DNA from 2 places in the Hafnia sp. CBA7124 genome. Region 1 is predicted to be linked to the other one. Evidence: predicted binding sites of a transcription regulator. Region 1 holds the regulator's gene; the other holds the start of a gene.

Region 1 (10,493 bases):
CGGGTTACGCGCCAAAGACTCTGCGGCTGCACGGTCGAAGCTTTGTACATCCAGCAGCTTCTTGATGAAGCCTTTCTCGTGCAGATCAACGATGGTGGACGTAATGCCGCCTAACGCAAAGCCAGCATGAATATCGCGGCTACGCATTTTGTCTTCGAGGAAGCGGGTCACCGCCAGCGATGCACCACCGGTACCGGTTTGCAGCGAGAAACCTTCTTTGAAGTAGCCAGAGTTGACCACTACGTCTGCCGCGCTGCGAGCGATCAACAGTTCGCGTGGATTAGACGTCATGCGGGTTGCATCTGCACCGATCTTATCGGCATCACCGACCTGCTCGATTTGCACGATCAAATCGACCTGATCCTGCATGATGCTGGCTGGGTTGTGCGGGTATGGCAGCAGCGCTTCGGTCAGAAGAACCACTTGTTTGGCATTTTCGGCATCGACTTTGGCATAGCCAAGAGAACCGCAGCAGGCTTTGCCGGTGTAGCCGTTAGCATTACCGAACGGATCACAGGCAGGAACCCCAAGGAAAGCCACATCGATATTTAGCTCGCCGCTTTTAACCAAATGTACGCGGCCACCGTGGGAGTGGATCTGTACCGGTTCTTCCAGCAGACCACGGGAGATTTCTTCCGCTAATGGGCCACGCAGTCCAGAGGTATAGATACGGCTGACAACGCCGTTACGGATATGGTCTACCAGCGGTGCATGGCAGTCGCTCAGTGAGCTAGATGCCAGCGTAAGATTCTTGAAGCCCATCTGCGCGATAGTGGCCATCACTAGATTGATGGTCAGATCGCCACCGCGGAATGCGTGGTGGAAAGAGATGGTCATGCCATCATGCAGACCTGAGCGGCGAATCGCCTCTTCCAGCGTACTGCATAATTTTTTATCGCGAGGCTTTTGCGCCTGCAGATTTAATTTTGAAACGTTTTTATAGCTTGGCAGCGCGCTTTCAGTTTGGCGGGTATAGGCCGAAACGCGTTCCTGTCGTTGAAGAAGTTCTTTTTTCTGAGTCATTTTTTTTCGCCTTATTCTTCACGGATGCCAGACAGTTCTGCACGAGACAGAACCAAACGGGCGCGCTCAATCACTGGGCTATCAACCATTTTGCCGTTCAGTGAAACAACGCCACGCCCTTCACGTGCAGAAGCTTCTGCTGCTTCAACGACGAGTTTCGCGTGATTGACTTCCTTTTGAGTTGGGGCGTAAAGGTTGTGCAATAACTCAATTTGGCGTGGGTTGATCAATGACTTACCGTCAAAGCCCAGCTGTTTGATATGCGCAGCTTCGCGCAGGAAGCCTTCTTCATTGTTGGCATCGGAATAGACGGTATCGAAAGCCTGAATGCCTGCGGAACGAGCGGCTTGCAGAATTGAGCAGCGAGCGAATAGCAGCTCAACGCCTTCAGGTGAACGTTCGGTGCGCAAATTACGCACGTAGTCTTCTGCACCCAGAGCGATACCGATTAAACGTGGAGACGCGTGAGCAATCGCCACCGCTTGAGTAATGCCCTGAGCGGATTCAATCGCTGCCAGAAGACCAGTGCTGCCGACTTCGCGACCACATTCGGCTTCAATACGGGCAATTTCGTTTTCGATATCAATGACGTCTTGAGCGGTATCTGTTTTTGGCAGACGTACGATGTCTGCGCCACCGCGAACCACGGCTTCTAAATCAGCTACGCCATATTCAGAATCTAGCGCGTTGACGCGCACGATGGTTTCGATGTCTTGGTACAGCGGATGCTGCAATGCGTGATAAACCAGACGACGAGCGGCATCTTTTTCGCGCAGAACCACGGAGTCTTCGAGGTCAAACATCAGTGCATCGGCGTGATAGATAAAGGAGTTGCTGACCATTGCTGCGTTTGCGCCTGGTACAAACAGCATGCTGCGGCGAGTGCGAGATTTACGCTCTTGAGCGATACGAGAAGTCATGCGCGTTCCTCCCAAGGCAGGTTTTTCACATCGCTGGCACGTACCAGCAGAGTTTCCAAACGGGCGCGCAGGATGCAATCTAGAGCACCTTTGTCGTCAACAACGAGCTGAACGCCGCTGATATCATGGCGTGTGAGGATTTCCATAACGGTAGCGCGGATCGCGTCGCCGAACTGTTTCTCAACGCTGCTGCTGATTTGCAGATCAATCTCGGGTGTGTCGATAGGCGCTATTCGCACCATCACATCGCTAGACTCCAAAGTGCCAGCGACGGCTGCTTGGGTTATTTTCATTTTTCACCTGTTACTAATGCGGATTCCTGTGGCCGGTCCGTCACGTTTTCTGAGCGAGGAACGAGCAGGCGTTGTAAATAAGCGCGGGTCGCTTCAGGCACTAAAGGCGCGATGGCCGGAAGATCTTTTTGCACCAGCAGTTTGCGTACCCACGAGGCGGAGATCGCGGTGTCGTGGTATTGCAAACGCTCAATTTCCACCAGTTCAATCGGTGGTGCGGGTAGAGACGGAGTCTCCAGCCAGTGGCGCATGTCACGGTTGTATTTGGCTGTCACCTGACAGTACGGTTCGGTACCGACGAAGCGATGGGTGATCCCCAAGGCCGGAGCCAAATACTGACGAAAAATTTTAAGGTCGATCTCGGTGTAACAATCGTCCACGACGCCCTGTTCTTTGATGAAGTAACAAGGGAACGTCGCGCGGGAAATGATGTATTCCGAGCCGCGGTGTACCGTTAAGTTCTTAATATCAGAGGTACCGGCACGCACCAATTCGAGGCGATCTTCATAAGGGAAGCGCGAAGTATCCTCTTTGACCAAAAACAGGTGCAGCCAGTCGCATTGCGCCGCCGCCTGCTGAACCAGATAACGGTGCCCGTTGGTAAACGGGTTGGCATTCATAACGATGCTGCCAATTTTATTGCCGTCGTGGCGCAGCGTAGTGAGATAGCTAGCGTAGCGCTGAATACGTGTGGCGCTGTTTTCCATCAGCACCATGACGTTCGGTACGCTGGTGACGGTATAAAATCCGCACTGCTTGAATAACGCTTCGTTTTGGGTTTTTGTGTATATAAATAAATGAGTGCAGTGTTTTTCATACGCCAGATTAATTAATTCTGTGGCGAGGGTGAGCGCAAGCCCTTCACCGCGAACAGATTCACTGATAGCAACACATTTAATAATATTCCCCGCTATCCCACCGCAGGCGATTAGCTGGTCATCACGGGTGACGGTTATAAATACTTCCACCGTGGAATCAATGCTCAGGCCATTTTCTCGAAGAAAATGAGCGATGACAGCGATCTTCTTATTTTCCGAACGCTTAACCTGAGAAAATACGGTATTACCAAACATAGAGTTTCCTGTTGCTTGCCGCATGCGTGCAGTAGGATCACAATTGTTGTGATTTGTTGCATATTAATAACGTTTTATTTTCAATTGCTCGGCGCAACGCTTTAATCTTATTCGTATATATTTTTGCGTTGACGGAGTGATCGTAAGGAGTATTAAGGCGGGAAATCTTGACCTATTTCACAAAGAGTTATCAGAATTAAATAGACTTAATGGTTTTTATTTCCTTAATTATTTTTATTTGCATAAATAACGTGGTTTTTATTTGTTTAATTGATTTAATCCGTAGAATCTGCAACGATCTAATCCATAGTGGGTAGAAAGTAAGGAAACATATTCATTACATTTCCCTGATGCTAGCCCATCTTTTCATCGTAAAAAAGAGGAAATATCGATGTTTGGCAAACCAAATGTTAAAGAGTTTAGGTTTTTTAGCCGCATCGCATTTCCTTTACGAATATTTCTTTTATTACTTCTAGTCTCAACATTATTGGTTGCCGCGCTGGGGAAATATTTATCCGCCTCTTTTGAAGATTATCTCAGTAATCATGTCCGTGATATGGCTATGAATCAGGCCAAAATCATTGCTTCAATTGATAGTGTTGTCACGGCGGTGAAAAATAGAGATACCAAACGTCTTGCTATCATCGCCAATAAATTAGGTACCGGTTCGGATTTTGACTATGTTGTTATCGGGGATAAAAATTCTATCCGCTTATATCATCCTAATCCGGCCAAGATTGGCCTTCCAATGCAGTGGAGCAAACCCGGTGCACTGGAGCGTGGAGAAAGTTATTTCATTACCGGTAAAGGCTCTATCGGTATGGCAATGCGCGCGAAAACGCCGATTTTTGATGAGCAGGGCAAAATTATTGGCGTTGTTTCACTGGGCTATTTGGTCAGCAAAATAGATAGCTGGCGGCTAGATTTTTTACTGCCTTTAGCGGGCGTGTTTGTCCTGATTCTGATTATCTTGATGTTGCTATCGTGGATGTTTGCCTCGCATATTCGTCGGCAAATGTTAGGAATGGAACCGCGCCAAATAGCACGCGTGGTTCGCCAGCAAGATGCGCTGTTTGGCTCCGTGTATGAGGGACTTATTGCGGTCGATCCCGATGGCTTGATTACTGCGATCAACCGAAATGCGCGCAAAATGCTTGGGTTAAGCTCGCCGGGAAGACAATGGCTGGGAAAACCTATTGAAGAGGTTGTTGATCCTGCGGGCTTTTTCACGGAACAGATTGAAGAAAAGCGGCAGGATGTGATTTGCACGTTTAATGGCTTGAGCGTCATTGCTAACCGTGCGGCCATACATTTCGGCGATGAGCTATTGGGTGCCATTATTAGTTTCCGTAGCAAAGACGAAATTAGCACGCTTAACGCCCAGCTCACGCAGATAAAACAGTATGTTGAAAGCCTGCGCACGTTGCGCCATGAGCATCTTAACTGGATGTCGACGCTCAACGGACTGTTACAAATGAAAGAATATGATCGTGCGTTGGCAATGGTAAAAGGTGAGTCACAGGCGCAGCAGCAGCTGATTGATAGTTTAAGAGGTTCTTTTGACGATCGTCAGGTTGCAGGGCTGCTTTTTGGCAAAGCGCAGCGCGCTCGTGAGCTGGGGCTGACGTTTAATTTGGTTGAAGGCAGCCAGCTACGTCAGTTGCCTGAGGGTCTTGATAGCACTGAGTTTGCGGCTATCGTGGGTAATCTACTCGACAATGCTTTTGATGCTAGCCTGAAGAATTCGCAGGGTAATAAAACCGTCGAGCTGTACCTTAGCGACGAGGGCGAGGATGTGATCGTGGAAGTAGCCGATCAAGGATGTGGCGTTCCTGAGTCTTTACGTGAGGCTATTTTTGAGCAAGGGGTAAGCACCAAAACAGAAGACGCCGGTGAGCATGGCATCGGACTGTATCTGATTGCCAGCTACGTTGGCCGCTGTGGTGGTGTGATTACGTTAGAAGACAATGAACCTTGTGGAACTTTATTTTCCGTATTTATTCCGAAAGTGAAAAAGACTTATGACACAACCAATAACGATTCTGATTGTTGAAGACGAGACTCCGCTCGCAGAGATGCATGCGGAGTTTATTCGCCATTTCCACGGCTGTGGTCAGGTATGGTTGGCGGGAAATCTTGCTCAGGCCAGAATGATGATTGAGCGATTCAAACCCGATTTGATCTTGCTGGATAACTATTTGCCCGATGGCAAAGGCATCACGCTATTGCACGAATTAACTCAGGCGCGTTTCCCTGGTGGTGTGGTATTCACCACCGCGGCAAGTGATATGGATACGGTGTCAGAGGCGGTGCGGTGCGGCGTATTCGACTATTTAGTGAAGCCGATTGCCTACGAGCGCTTGGGGCAAACGCTTGAGCGCTACCATGTACGCAAGCGGATGCTTGCTAACAGCGATAGCGCCAGCCAGCGTCAGATTGATGATATGTTCAATGCCTATGCACGTGGCGAGCAGAAAGAAGAGTTGCCAGTTGGCATTGATGCGTTGACCTTAGATAAGGTGCAGAAGTTATTTGCCGATCCGGATGCGCGTCATACCGCTGAAACCGTTGCACAAGAGCTTAAGCTAAGCCGAACAACGGCACGGCGCTACTTAGAGTTTTGCGCGGGCCGCCATCTGATTATGGCTGAAATTGTGTATGGAAAAGTTGGCCGCCCACAGCGAACCTATAGAGCGCCAGAAACGGCCAAAAATGGCTGATGAATGGGCTGATTATTGATGGGTAGCTGGCTGAAAATACAAAAAACACATGCTTAATGCCGATCAGATGCGCTACGGCTCAATCTTTATGTATTTCACGGTTTCAAAATGGTCGCTACCTGTATATACTCACAGCAAAACTGTATAAACAAACAGGTGGTGGAATGAAAGCACTTACAGCCAGACAGCAGGAAGTCTACGATCTGATTCGTGACCATATTGAACAAACTGGCATGCCGCCAACCCGCGCTGAAATTGCTCAGCGCTTGGGATTCCGCTCTCCTAATGCGGCAGAAGAACATTTAAAAGCGTTGCAGCGTAAGGGCGTTATCGAGATCGTTTCCGGCGCTTCTCGTGGTATTCGTCTTTTGATGGAAGATGAAACGGGCCTGCCTTTAATTGGCCGCGTGGCAGCCGGTGAGCCCCTGTTAGCGCAAGAACATATTGAAGGCCATTATCAAGTGGATCCTGCTTTGTTTAAGCCAAATGCAGATTTCTTACTACGCGTTAACGGCATGTCGATGCGCGATATCGGCATTTTAGACGGTGATTTGCTGGCCGTGCATAAAACTCAGGATGTGCGTAATGGCCAGGTTGTGGTTGCGCGTATCGAAGATGAGGTGACGGTTAAACGTCTGAAAAAACAAGGCAATATTGTTCAGCTGTTGCCAGAAAACAGCGACTTCGAGCCTATCGTTGTTGACCTGCGTGAGCAAAACTTCACGATCGAAGGTTTAGCGGTAGGCGTTATTCGCAACGGCGACTGGATCTAAAACTTCGCCTGTTGTGTTTGACATCACACCGATAGATTAAGCCCCTTAATTGGGGCTTTTTTATGCGGCATATTTGTTCATGACTGCAGCCTCTTTGTGTTGAGATAACGGATAGCTCATCTGGAATGAATTCAAAAAAATGAAAATGCTTACACCAACCGATAAGGCGCTGTGGATCCTCGCACTACCGATGATCCTTTCGAATATCTCTGTTCCGCTATTAGGGCTAGTCGATACCGCGGTGATTGGGCACTTGGATAGCCCTGTTTATCTTGGTGGCGTAGCCGTTGGCGCGATGGCGACGTCATTCTTATTTATGCTGCTGCTGTTTTTGCGCATGAGCACGACGGGACTGACTGCGCAAGCATTCGGTGCAGGGGACAAAACGGCGCTGGCTCGTGCGTTGGTGCAGCCGATGCTCTTAGCGTTGCTGGCAGGGTTCGCTATTATTGCGCTGCGGCAGCCTTTGATTAACGGCGTGCTGCGAATTGTTGGCGGTCATGAGGATGTGCTGGAGCAGGCTCGTCTATTTATGCAGATTCGCTGGCTTGGTGCTCCTGCGACGCTGGCAAACCTTGTTATTCTTGGCTGGCTGTTAGGCGTTCAATATGCCCGTGCGCCGGTTATATTGCTGGTTGTGGGCAACGTTATTAACATCACGCTGGACCTGTGGTTTGTTGTTGGGTTGGGCTGGAAGGTGCCTGGTGCAGCAAGTGCCACGGTGATTGCCGACTATGCGACCTTTTTATTGGGGCTCGGTCTGATTTGGCACGTGATGAAACTGCGCGGTCTGCATCTGGAATATTTCCGTAATGCGTGGCGTGGGAACCTTCGCCGTCTGTTGGCGTTAAATCGCGATATCATGCTGCGTTCTTTGTTGCTGCAATTATGCTTTTCATCGCTGACGATTCTGGGTGCCAGAATGGGAAGTGAAGTGGTGGCGGTGAATGCGGTACTGATGAATTTGCTGACGTTTACCGCCTACGCGCTAGATGGTTTTGCTTATGCAGTGGAAGCCCATTCAGGGCAGGCCTATGGTGCACGCGACGGTCGTAAACTGCAGAAAATTTGGCATTCTGCCTGTCGGCAGGCGGGTATTGTGGCGGTATTTTTTGCCATGTTATATGCCGTATTTGGCCAACAAATCATCCAGATATTAACCTCGTTGCCAGAAGTACAATCGTTGGCATTACACTATCTGCCATGGCAAATTGTTTTACCACTGCTGGGCGTATGGTGTTACCTGCTGGATGGCATGTTTATCGGTGCGACGCGCGGTGCTGAAATGCGCAATAGCATGGCCGTTGCCGCTGCGGGGTATGGTTTAACACTGTTCACGCTCCCTTGGCTGGGTAATCACGGTTTATGGCTGGCTTTAGCGGTATTTTTATCGTTGCGCGGACTTTCATTATGGATTGTCTGGCGACGTCATTGGCGGGAGAGAACTTGGTTCCCTGTCAATAATGTTGAATTAAATTAGGTTGTTATAGCGTTAAGCAATGAGGGCAATGTGATAATTCCGATAGTTTTCGCATTGCCCTAAAATGGCGCGCTATTAATATTTGCTTACATTCTAACTGATAAAAATTATTCTCCGCTTATTCCCTGTTTTTTCTCTGCTTTTATGCCTTTTTGCGAAGATTTTTTATTAAATATTATCGATTATCTAGCTGAAAATATTTTTATGCTCAGTATCCGCTAGTCTTAATGGTGAACGTTAACTGATGCCTCACATCGCAATTGTGATTAATTCAATCTAGTACAGATGTGTGGGGAATATATTCCATTACATAAGTGATACGGAGTTATTATGAATAAAGATCAAGCGAGCGGTAACTGGAAGCAGTTTAAAGGCACAGTGAAAGAAAAATGGGGCAAGTTAACCGACGATGATCTTACCGTAATCGAAGGGAAACGCGATCAGCTGGTAGGTAAAATCCAGGAACGCTACGGCTATCAGAAAGAAGCCGCTGAAAAAGAAGTTAAAGCGTGGGAAGATCATAATAAATATCGTTGGTGATATTTAAACTTGCTTGCCTAAATAATCACTCTGCAAATACGCATTATAAATAAAGAACGGATACGAATATTAAAACGGGAAATACTCCATTATTGATATTCCTTTATTAATAATGTGCCACTGCTGATATTGATTGCAGATGATTAAAAAGAGAGCCGCAGATGCGGCTCTTTTTTATGCGTTATTTAAACGCTATTTTTTCTTTTTTGGTTCGGAATGATCGTGATGACATGTATCACGATTATCGCAAGACTCAATTTTCCCACAGTCTCGACATAAACCATGCGCTTCTACCACGCTATGCTGCAGTGAGAACCCCGTCAGCGCGGCGAGCTTTTCTAAATGTTCCTGCACATCCTGCGTTGTTTGCTCAGTCACCTGCCCACAGCGATGGCAAATAAATAATGCAGACGTATGGCTAGGCTCTTCGATGTGATGACACATTACGTAGCTATTGGTGGACTCCACTTTGTGGATGAAGCCTTGTTCTAGCAAAAAGTCGAGAGCGCGATAAATGGTCGGCGGCTTAGCCTGTGGCTCAGAAACACGTAGCAAATCCAGTAAATCATAAGCACTGATAGTGCCTTTCTGGCAGGCCATCAGACGCAACACCTCCATTCTTTGCGGAGTCAGTCGAACATTGCGTTGCAGACAAATCTCTTCTGCCTGTGCGAGCAGTCGCTCTAACGAGGTTGTGGTCATGATGTTTTGCTTCCGGCCAAGCCAATAGGGTGCCGTTATTTTAACATAGTTATACTCGTCATACTTCAAGCTACATTTTGTTAGCAGTGTTTGCTTAAAACCCAAAATAAAACGGGCTGACAGGGGATTCCCGTCAGCCCGCTTTTACTTAAGGCTGCAGTGGCAAATATTCAATCTGTTATTTGATTTCAGACTGATGCGCATAGGCGTCGCCGTTATTCAGATTATTGATAACAGTTGCGCGTTGATCTTGTGCACTTAGCTGTGAAAATGTTGCGCTACCGTGGACGGTAGAACTCGCGATACCGGCTTCATGCAGTTTTTGTTTAGCCATCATCTGATGAGCGTAAGCAGAGCCGTTACGGTTTGAGTACGCTAAGGTACTTTGTTCTGCTGGGCTGAGGTCAGAAAATGATTGAGCAAAAGCTGAACCAGTTAGAGTAAGAGCAACGATAGCAGACAGTAAAATTGAAGTTTTCATGATTTTCTCTTCTTTAAATTTTTTGCAGTAGGTCAGGGCACTCGGTGGTGGCTCACTGACCTACTTTGCAGGATTTAATAACAAATTCAGTTCTGTATGGCACTGGGCAATGCCGATTATTTATTGATAGTAATTTGATGAGCTTGAGCACTACCGTTGTTCAGATGATTGACAACGGTTGCGCGCTGTTCACTTGCGGTCATATCAGAAAAGCTTTGTGCAAAAGCAGAACCCGCAAGGGCTAGAGTCATTAGTACGGTCAAAGTAATAGTTTTCATGGTGTCATCTCGCTAAATATGTGATCTAGATACTGATTTAATAGACCAGTCGTCTAGTTAAAGGGTAAAAAATAATGCCAAACGTTTTCACGCAGGCATTCATTGTGCTGCGATTGTCTCTTTAAATGGTGCCGGGCTTCAGCAAGCGTTCCGTACGCTGCATGGCTGAAACAAACGGTGCATCAGATCTGTTGACCTTAGCCCGTAACG
Region 2 (10,493 bases), 1.8 Mb from region 1:
AGGTAAATCACCATCACCACCAGCGCAATCGCCAGCAGCAGTTCGGTCTGAACATCGCTGACCGAGGCGCGAATGGTTTCGGTGCGGTCAGTCAGCACCGTCATTTTTACTGATTTGGGCAGGCTTTCTGTCAGCTGCGGCAGCAATGCCTGAATGCTGTCGGCCGTGGTAATAACGTTCGCACCCGGCTGGCGTTGAACGTTTAAAATGATGGCGGGTTTGGTGTTAGCCCACGCGGCCAGTTTGGTATTTTCTGCCGCCTGTTCGATGGTTGCTACGTCGCTTAAACGAACCGGCGCACCGTTGGCATAGGCGACGATCAGATCGCGATAGTCTTCTGCCGACTTCATTTGGTCGTTGGCAGACAGCGTAACCGAGCGCGTTGGGCCGTCAAAGCTCCCCTTCGCCGAGTTAACGTTGGCGTTAACGATAGCGGTGCGGATGGTTTCACTGTCTAAACCATAGGCAGCAACCGCCGGTGCGTTCAAACGCACGCGCACCGCAGGACGCTGACCGCCTGAAATCGTCACCAGACCCACGCCGCTAACCTGCGAGATTTTCTGTGAAATGCGGGTTTCCACCATATCTTCAACCTGCGTCATCGCCACGGCATCCGAGGTGACGGCGATGGTCATGATCGGTGGATCGGCAGGGTTAACCTTGCTGTAAATAGGCGGATAGGGCAGATCGGTTGGCAGCAAATTGGTGGCGGCGTTAATCGCAGCCTGAACCTCTTGCTCTGCGACGTCGAGCGGCAGCGTTAGCTGAAATTGTAAGGTAATCACCGACGCGCCACCGGAGCTTTGTGACGACATCTGTTTTAAGCCCGACATCTGGCCGAACTGACGTTCTAGCGGTGCGGTAATCGCAGACGTGGTGACGTCAGGGCTGGCGCCCGGATAAAGCGTCACCACCTGAATCGTTGGGTAATCCACCTCTGGCAACGCGGAAACCGACAGTGAGCGATAACCGACGATACCGGCCAGCAGAATAGCCACCATCAGCAGCGTGGTGGCTACTGGGCGCAGAATAAACAGGCGAGAAGGCCCACCGGCGGCGGGCGTTTCGTTTTTAGGCTCTTCAGAACCGACAGGCGTGTGTTGCATTATGACTTGTCCTGTTTACCAGCGTTCTGCTTATCCGTGTTTGGCTTAGCAGGAGCATCTTTGCCTGCTTGTGCCTGAGTCTGTGCGGTATTTTCACTATGCGGGGCAATCACTTCGACGGTTGCGCCTTCGGTTAACTGATCGATACCGTCAGTCACCACGCGCTCGCCTGCGGAGAGCCCACCGGTAATAACCACGTCAGAGGCATCGCGGGTTCCCACGGAGACGGCGTGCTTACTCACCTGATTTTTATCATTTAATACCCAGACAAAGTTACCTTCGTTCCCCATTTGAACCGCGGCCGCAGGCGCTACCACGGCGTCGCTTTGGGTGGAGACTTTCAGGCGCACGTTAACAAACTGATTGGGGAATAAGGTGTCGTCTTGGTTATCAAAACGCGCCTTAATTTTGATGGTGCCGGTGCTGGTATCGATCTGGTTATCCATGCTCAGCAAGGTGCCGGTGGTGAGTAAGTGCTGATTGGAGCGATCCCATGCTTCCACCTCTAACTTGCCGTTTTCTTTCTGCGCCTGCTGAATGCTGGCGATATTCGCCTCTGGCAGCGTGAAGACCACGTCAATCGGATGGGTTTGGGTTAACACCACTAAACCGGTGGTATCACCGCTGGTGATGTAGTTGCCTTCATCAACCAACTTCAACCCCACGCGACCATCAATGGGGGCGGTGATACGGCTGTAGGTCAACTGAAGCTTGGCGCTGTCAACGGCACCCTGATCGGCCACGATGCTGCCCTGCGTTTGCGTCACCAGAGAGGCCTGTGTATCTAGCTCTTGCTTAGAAACCATATTGGTTTTGCTAAGCTGTTGATAACGCGATAAGTCGCGACGCGCATTGGCTAAAATGGCCTGATCTTTGGCCAATTGCCCTTGGGCTTGCGCCAGTTGAACTTGGAAAGGACGTGGGTCGATCTCTGCCAGCAAATCAGCGGCTTTGACCTGTTGGCCTTCGGTGAAGTGAATTTTCATCAGTTGACCGTCGACGCGGCTGCGCACGGTAACCGTATTGGCTGCCGTGACTGTTCCCAAACCAGTGAGATAGTTAGGCACGTTAGATATGCGTGTTTCTGCCGCCTGAACCGGAGCCAATATGCCACTGCCGCCACGACGACCGCCGGCTTTGCCACCTGCTTTCCCTTTTTGTGCCTGTTCTGCGCCAGCTGTGGGCGCTTCGGCGCCGCTGCTGGTATAACGCCAAACAATGACGCCAGCGACAACAAGAACGGCGATAGCCCACCAAAGGCGTTTACGGGAGGTCGGTTTATTGAAAGCACTCATTGCAGACTGAATTCTCCAGAGAAATATCCCCGCCGCAGCGGGAATATAAAAATTGGACTTAGTGGCCCAATCACAAACAAATTAGTGACTCGTGTCAGTTTACTATTCTAGGCTGTCAGCTTTATCTAAAAATGAAGGAAATGTGGAAGATAAGTCAGATAGGGTAAGACCTTTCTGGATTTAGCCCGCAATGTCTATCCCCTATACGAATAATTAGTGCTAATAGTATTCGTTATCAGCGTTGTTTTCTCAAATCTCAATACAGGAGCCAATAATGAATTTACGTGAGCTAGGACGTTCTGGTATTCGAGTTCCAACCATTACCTTCGGGGGGAACGTATTTGGTTGGACCGTGGATCAGGCAACTTCGTTTAGCCTGCTAGACGCATTGCTAGACCACCAACTGAACTTCATTGATACCGCCGACGTTTACTCTGCGTGGGTGCCGGGGAATTTCGGCGGTGAGTCTGAAACTATTATCGGCAACTGGCTGCAAAAAAGCGGCAAGCGTGACCAAATTATTCTGGCTACCAAGGTGGGTAAACCGATGGGCCCGCAGTTGAAAGGGCTATCGGCACGTTATATCCGCGAAGCGGTGGAAGCCTCTTTGCGCCGTTTGAAAACCGACTATATCGATCTCTATCAGGCCCATGATGACGACCAAAATACGCCGCTGGCAGAAACGATGAACGCCTTTGACGCGTTGATCAAAGAGGGCAAGGTGCGCGCGATTGGGGCGTCGAACTACAGCGCGGAACGCTTGGCTAAGGCGTTAGACGTGAGTGCTAAGCTGGGCTTAGCGCGCTATGAAACCATTCAACCCGAATACAATTTATACGACCGCCATGATTTCGAAGTTGATCTGGCACCGCTGGTACAAAAAGAAGGTCTGGGCGTGATTAACTATTACGCGCTGGCCAGCGGGTTCCTCTCGGGAAAATACCGCAGCGCCGAAGATGCACACAAAAGCGCACGTGGTAACGGAATTGTGGAGAAGTATCTCAATAGTCGCGGGTTGGGGATTCTGGATGCGCTTGAGCAGGTGGCCCATGAGGTCAATGCCTCGCCGGTGGCGGTGGCGCTAGCGTGGCAAATCGCTCAGCCGGGGATTACTTCGCCAATTGCGAGCGCAACGTCATTAAAACAGCTGAACGAACTCGCGGTGGCGGCTAATCTCAGCTTGAGCACGGAACAGGTTAGGGTGATTACCGATGCCAGCGCCTACTAAACAAACGTTCAGTTAATGAGCGCTTGAGGCTATAACCGGCGCGGTTCTCTCACAGTGTGAACTAAGTCAGTGACAGCACTGTTTTTTTCATACAAGATGCAGTAACCCCTTCTCAATACAGGTGCCATAGTATGTTGAATGTAAATGAGTATTTTGCTGGTAAAGTGAAGTCGATTGGTTTTGACAGTGGCAGCATTGGGCGTCAGAGCATTGGCGTAATGGACGCAGGGGAATACACCTTCTCAACCGATAAGCCGGAAGAGATGACGGTGATTACAGGTGCATTGCGTGTGTTAATTCCGGGTGCGCCTGATTGGCAGGTGTTCTCATCAGGTGAAACGTTCTTTGTTCCGGGCCATAGTGAGTTTAACTTGCAGGTTGCGGAACCCACTTCGTATCTGTGCAAATATCTGAGCTAAGTTTTCTTAGTCTCAAACAAACGGGCTGGAGTTTAACTTCAGCCCGTTTTTGTAGGTGCTATTTATTTTATTGGTACTGCGTATTAGTACGGCTTATTTTTCTGATTCGCCGCCTAGCGCTTCAATAATATTTTTGATTAACGCAGCCAGTTCGCTGGTCATCAAAATGAAATCGGCATCGAAACGTTGTGCATAATCATCGCGGTCGATGTCTTCGTTTTGATCGCGAATCGTTTCAGAGAACTTCAAACGTTTCAGCGAACCATCGTCGGACAGCACCAGCTGAATGCGTTCCTGCCAGTCCAGCGCCAGCTTGGTCACCAGTTTGCCCGCTTCAATGTGAACGGCAATTTCGTCAGAAACCAGATCCTGTTTTTTGCAGCGTATCACGCCGCCTTCTTCCAGAATCGCTTTCAGTTCGGCTTCGTCTTGCAGGGCAAAACCCGCGGGAACTTCGCCTGAACGGACCCATTCGGTCATCGTCAGCTCAATAGGGCTTTCCATGGTTAATGGCACCACCGGCAGCGAGCCAATGCTTTTACGCAACAGCGCTAAGGTGTCTTCTGCTTTTTTCGGGCTGGCGGCATCGACCATGATCAGACCATTCGCCATATCAATCCACAGCCAAGTTTGGCTGAAGCGGCTGAAGGCGCGCGGCAGTAGCGTGTGCAGCACTTCGTCTTTTAACGAATCTTTTTCAGTTTTCTTAAGCTTGCGGCCTTGCTCGCCTTCCAGCTTTTCAATTTTAGCCTGTAGCGCCTGTTTCAAGACCGGCGATGGCAAGATTTTTTCTTCTTTACGTGCACACAACAGGATTTGGTCGTTGACGTAGTGAGTCAGCGCGTCGCTGTGGGAACCCATCGGAGAGACCCAGCCCGTTTTCGCCATATCCTGACTACCGCACGGCGTAAAGGCCATAGAGCCCAGCATTTTCTCAACTTCATCTGGCACCAGATGAACATCGCGGCTCAGACGGTAAACCAATAAATTCTTAAACCATAGCATTAGCGTTGTCCCTGATCGTGACGCATCGCGCGCCATGTTTTATACCCTTCATACTTGAAGTTGCCTCTATGTTGGCTGCGCTCCCTTGCCGCCTTGATGCAACTCCCATTATTTGGGGTATGGCAATGTGTTAAACAGGCCGCATGATAACGAATAAAGAAGGGCGACTGTAGTATTAATTGCCCGAGAAATTTTGCACACTAGCTCGACTCAGTATTCGTCTGCTTAGGGGGCTATGTGCGTATTGGTATAGATTTAGGCGGTACCAAAATTGAAGTTATCGCCTTGGAAAACAACGGTCAGGAGCTGTTTCGGCATCGTATTGCTACCCCGCGCGATGACTACACAAAAACCGTTGAGGCGATTGCGGGGCTAGTGGAGTTAGCCGAAAAGCAAACGGGTCAGCGAGGAAGCGTTGGTGTGGGGATCCCTGGCACATTATCGCCTTTTACTGGACTGGTGAAAAATGCGAATTCCACCTGGCTGAACGGTCAGCCATTAGACAAAGATCTTGCCAAGCGTCTGTCGCGTGAGGTTCGTTTAGCCAATGACGCCAACTGTCTTGCCGTTTCAGAAGCCACCGACGGTGCGGCGGCTGGGGCACATCTGGTGTTTGCGGTGATTATTGGCACCGGCTGTGGCTCAGGTATCGCAATCGATGGGAGGGTACATGCGGGTGGAAACGGTATTGCGGGCGAGTGGGGACATAATCCCTTGCCTTGGCTCAATGACGACGAGTGGCAGTATCAGAAAGATGTTCCCTGCTACTGTGGGAAATCAGGCTGTATTGAAACCTTTATCTCGGGCACCGGTTTTGAAACGGACTACCAGCGCTTAGGTGGTCAGCCGCTAGCGGGCGCTGAAATTATGGCGTTATCTCGTCAAGGCGATGGGCTGGCTGAGCGTGCGATTACTCACTATGAACAGCGACTGGCAAAATCGTTAGCCCACGTAATTAACATCATCGATCCTGACGTGGTGGTGCTTGGTGGCGGGATGAGTAATGTGGACCGGTTATATACCACGGTGCCGCCGCTGATCTCAACGTGGGTATTCGGACGGGAATGCGAAACGCCGGTGCGTAAAGCTAAACACGGTGACTCCAGCGGCGTGCGCGGTGCTGCGTGGCTGTGGCCGCTTTAAGGCCAAAAAAATCCCGACTTTCTCTTGATGAAAAAGTCGGGAAGATTCATTTTTGGTGCGAGAAACTTACTTTGGCTCTACCGCGCTGCCGCTAGGCACCGTGACGGCTCGATTGCTATTCAAACGTTGGATTGCCGGTAGCGCCAGCGCGGCGATTAAGCCACAGGCTGCTGCGGCAGAAAGCCACATTCCCGGCATCGCTTTATCACCGGTGGCGTGGATCAGATAGCTGGAGATGGCCGGTGTAAATCCACCAAAAATCGCCGTTGCCAAGCTATAAGCCATGGAAAAGCCCGAAGCGCGCACTTCTGCTGGCATGATTTCGGTTAGGCATACCACCATCGCACCGTTATAGCTGGCATACATAAACGACAGCCACAGTTCCACCTCAATCAAATGCGCAAAGCTGGGATGCGCTACCAGCCAGTTCAGCGATGGATAAGACGTTAGCAACATCAGCACGCTAAACAGTAACAACAGTGGCCGGCGGCCGACTTTGTCTGACAGAGAACCCATCACCGGTAGCCAGAATAGGTTTGAAATCCCCACTAACAGCGTGACCAAAAAGCTTTGCTGAGCGGTAAACTGCAACACCGTTTTGCCATAGGTTGGCGTGAACGCCGTGATGAGATAGAACGACACCGTGGTGGTCACCACCATAAACATACCCACCAGAACCAACTGCCAGTTACTGGCAACCGAACGGGTAATTTCGCTCATGCTTGGACGATGTTTGCGTTGGTTAAACGCCTCAGTTTCTTCCAACATACGGCGGATATAAAACAAGAAAGGCACAATCAGACAACCCACGATAAACGGAATGCGCCAACCCCAATCCGTCATCACGCTCTTGCCAAGATACTGATTTAATCCCACGCCCAGCAGCGCCGCAAAGATAACGGCAATTTGTTGGCTGCCGGATTGCCAGCTAACGTAAAACCCTTTGCGATCTTTTGGGGCTATCTCCGACAGATAGACTGACACACCACCCAGTTCCACACCGGCTGAAAACCCTTGTAGCAGGCGACCGGCCAGAATCAGCAGCGGCGCCGCCATGCCAATACTGTGGTACGACGGCGTGCAGGCGATGGTTAATGTTCCCAGCGCCATCAGGCCCAAGGTAATCAGTAAACCTCGGCGGCGACCGTGATGGTCAATATAGGCACCCAGCACAATCGCGCCTAATGGCCGCATTAAGAAGCCAGCGCCGAAGGTCATCAGCGTCAGCATGAGAGAGGCAAAAGGGCTTTGAGTGGGGAAAAAGGTTTCGGCTATCGCGCTGGCGTAATAGCCAAACACCATAAAATCATACATCTCGAGAAAGTTACCGCTTGTGACGCGGAACACGGTTCGGGCGTTAGCCTGAGAGGGCTTTGAGGCAGATGAAGTCATGTGTTACTTCCTATGTTTTTGTTTGTATTTTTTTTACAAGTTAATGACAACTGAAAGTGTGATGTTGGTGGGTGTTTCTTTTTTGTGCATAAAAACCAATGTAACGATCTGTAAAATAGGGTGCTTATTTTTTCACCAAGATCCGTAACGCGGCGCGAATCACAGAAGTGAAAATCGGCAGTTGGCAATTTGGTTTATTTTGACAATACTGTTTATGGATACAGTATTTCACTTGGCAATGAGAGAGGGCGTTACAATGGAAATGATTGTAGAGCAGCGCGCCGAGCGCATTTTCGCCGGTATTCGCATGGTTGGGCCGTTAGACCAAAATGTGGGTGTCGGTTTTCAGAAACTATATCAATGGATTGACAATAATAAGGTGGATGAAAACGGTGACTGGATTGCGATCTATTACGACAATCCAGAAGAAGTTCCACCGGAAGAGATGCGCGTTGATACCGCGATAACCGTCGAGCCTGATTTTGTGTTACCTGCCAATAGCGAAGGGGTTCGCATTGATACCTTGAAAGGCGGCTTATATGCGGTGGCGCAGGCGCACGTTGAGGACGGTGATTTTGGCCGCCCGTGGATGGAGTTTTTCAACGAAGTCCTGCCGCGAAGCGGCTATGTGCCCATTAATGCGCCGTGTTTTGAAAAATACCACAACGATGGCACCGAAAGCGGCATCTGGGATTTTGAAATGTGTGTGCCTGTTCAGAAAGCGTAAGTAGAGGGCGTGGTATATTTACCTCATGACGGCTGGGGAAATATGGGTGAGGGAATACGGGATGATGTGCATGTGTGAACTGATATGTGAAGTGATATGTCGCTAACGGATCATCCGTTTTTCACCGAGTTATTAAGCGGGCTGGTTTTGAATCCTCAGCAGCTTAAACACACTTATTTTGCTCAGCGTTCGCATGATAACCAAGGCCATGCGTCAGGCAATGGCCTTGGTGTTAAATTCCCGCGCCTTGAGATTGTTTTGCGTGGCAGCTATACGGCAGAAAAGCCTGCGGGTACGAGCATTACGTTGGCTCACGGCGATGCGCTGTATATCCCTGCATTTGCGAGCAGTCAGCCGACGTGGGACAAGGATGTGTTATTGCTCAGCGTGCTGTTTGCGCCGTCGTACATTGGGTTTCATTTCTTTGATAAACGCGCTGCGACGGCGGGTTTTCATCGTTTAAGAACGCTGGAAATAACCCAACAAAATGCCGAAGAGATCGAGCATATTTTACAGGCGCTAAACGCGTTGGCGGCAAGAACGGCAGATCCCGATATTGGGCGTTATTTAGTGCTGAGTTTGCTGCATGTTTGCCGCCATCAACTGGCCTTACCGCTGGCAAATAAAATGCAGCGTGGGGCTTTTTTATATAAAAGCATCTGTATCTACGTTCAGGATAATTTTTCCAATGCGCTAACTCGCGAAAATACCGCCGCTATGTTCAATATCAGCGCTAATCATCTGTCTCGTATTTTTCAGCAAGAGGGAAGTATGAGCTTTATTGATTATCTGCATTGGGTGCGGTTGGGTAAAGCCAAGATGATCTTGCAAAAATACCATTTGAACGTGAATGAAGTTGCCCAGCGCTGTGGTTATAGCGACGCGAGCTATTTTTGCCGCTTGTTTAAGCGGCAGTTTGAGGTAACGCCCTCGGAATACCGAGAGCGTTTCTTATCGAGTTAAAAGGTTAATTCGCTTTGTAGCAATGAGAGAATGGCCTCAGCATCCGGCGCTGAACGCATCGCTTCACGAAACTCTTTCTTCACCAATTTGCGCGCGAGCTGGGAAAAGACTTTGACGTGGCTAACGCTGTCTTGTGCGCCGAGGGTCAACATAATAACGAAATCGACTTCCCCCATTTCGGATTGCCAATCAATAACCTTTTCAAGCCGAGCAATGCTGATACTGGAGTGTTTAATATGAGTCGATTTGGTGTGCGGGATCGCAAAGCCAAAGCCGACACCGGTGGTGACAATATCCTCACGCTGCCAGACATCCTCTTCTAGCTCGGTAGGGTGATCGGTACGATCTTGAATAGCTAAGTTGCCGCACAGATATTGAATCACCTGCTCTTTATTCGTTAGGTGAGCGGGAACGATAATATTCTCTAGCGCCAGCAACGGTTTCTGTTCAGCGGGAATCGCCTGCGTATCCAGTAACGCTTCAATATCGTTAGCCGATTTACACTCACAGGCGCGATTGGCCAGCGTAACGCACTCTTCGGCAGTCAGTTTTCTCGCCAATTCTTTAATGGCCGGAATGCGAGCGCCGCTCATGCTCAGCTCGTCTAAACCTAGACCAATGAGCAGAGGCAAATAGCGAGGCTCGCCTCCGAGTTCACCGCACAGCCCCACCCAGCGTTCACGTCGATGCGCAACGTCGATAATCTGGCGCAGCATACGCAGAAACGAAGGGGTAATCGGATTATAAAGGTGCGCAACGCGCTGGTTATTGCGATCGACAGCATACAGATATTGCGTCATATCGTTGGAACCGATGCTAAAGAAATCCACCTCATCGCAGAAGTGGTCGATGATAAAGCACACCGAGGGGACTTCAACCATAATGCCGAGCTCTAGGGTTTCGGCATATCGTAAACCTTCTGCTTTCAGCGAACGCTGAGCCGAGGCAATTTGCTGCTTCACCCACAGAATTTCATCGAGCGTGTGTACCATTGGGATCATTAAACGCGCATACCCCGTGGTTGCGGCACGAAGTATGGCGCGTAGCTGAAGGGTAAATAGCTCGGTAAACTCGGGATAAATGCGCACCGCGCGATAGCCAAGAAACGGATTTTCTTCTTGAGGGATATTCAGATAGCTGATTTTTTTGTCGCCGCCGATATCCATGGTGCGAAAAATCACGGGATGGTTGCCAGCATTCATCAGCACCTGCTGA

What was found. Region 1 encodes LexA, which represses DNA repair genes until DNA is damaged. Its sites were predicted from a motif close to TNCTGTATGTACATACAGNA; they were not measured.
Region 2: the regulator LexA is predicted to act here: its motif matches at 7,795-7,814, upstream of sbmC (DNA gyrase inhibitor SbmC).

Annotation. Positions count from the first base shown of each region.
Region 1 is NZ_AP017469.1:377,736-388,228, forward strand. It holds gene citF (citrate lyase subunit alpha) at 1-1,023, opposite strand, end outside; gene citE (citrate (pro-3S)-lyase subunit beta) at 1,035-1,943, opposite strand; gene citD (citrate lyase acyl carrier protein) at 1,940-2,236, opposite strand; gene citC ([citrate (pro-3S)-lyase] ligase) at 2,233-3,309, opposite strand; gene dpiB (sensor histidine kinase DpiB) at 3,701-5,362, shown strand; gene dpiA (two-component response regulator DpiA) at 5,331-6,029, shown strand; gene lexA (transcriptional repressor LexA) at 6,194-6,802, shown strand; gene dinF (MATE family efflux transporter DinF) at 6,942-8,282, shown strand; gene CPY98_RS01775 (CsbD family protein) at 8,613-8,822, shown strand; gene zur (zinc uptake transcriptional repressor Zur) at 9,015-9,524, opposite strand; gene CPY98_RS01785 (hypothetical protein) at 9,703-10,005, opposite strand; gene CPY98_RS20895 (hypothetical protein) at 10,122-10,283, opposite strand; gene CPY98_RS01790 (TetR/AcrR family transcriptional regulator) at 10,405-10,493, opposite strand, start outside.
Region 2 is NZ_AP017469.1:3,199,296-3,209,788, reverse strand. It holds gene CPY98_RS14800 (MdtB/MuxB family multidrug efflux RND transporter permease subunit) at 1-1,106, opposite strand, end outside; gene CPY98_RS14795 (MdtA/MuxA family multidrug efflux RND transporter periplasmic adaptor subunit) at 1,106-2,401, opposite strand; gene CPY98_RS14790 (aldo/keto reductase) at 2,676-3,629, shown strand; gene ppnP (pyrimidine/purine nucleoside phosphorylase) at 3,761-4,048, shown strand; gene rdgC (recombination-associated protein RdgC) at 4,142-5,053, opposite strand; gene mak (fructokinase) at 5,291-6,196, shown strand; gene CPY98_RS14770 (MFS transporter) at 6,263-7,588, opposite strand; gene sbmC (DNA gyrase inhibitor SbmC) at 7,845-8,315, shown strand; gene CPY98_RS14760 (AraC family transcriptional regulator) at 8,412-9,278, shown strand; gene ptsP (phosphoenolpyruvate--protein phosphotransferase) at 9,275-10,493, opposite strand, start outside.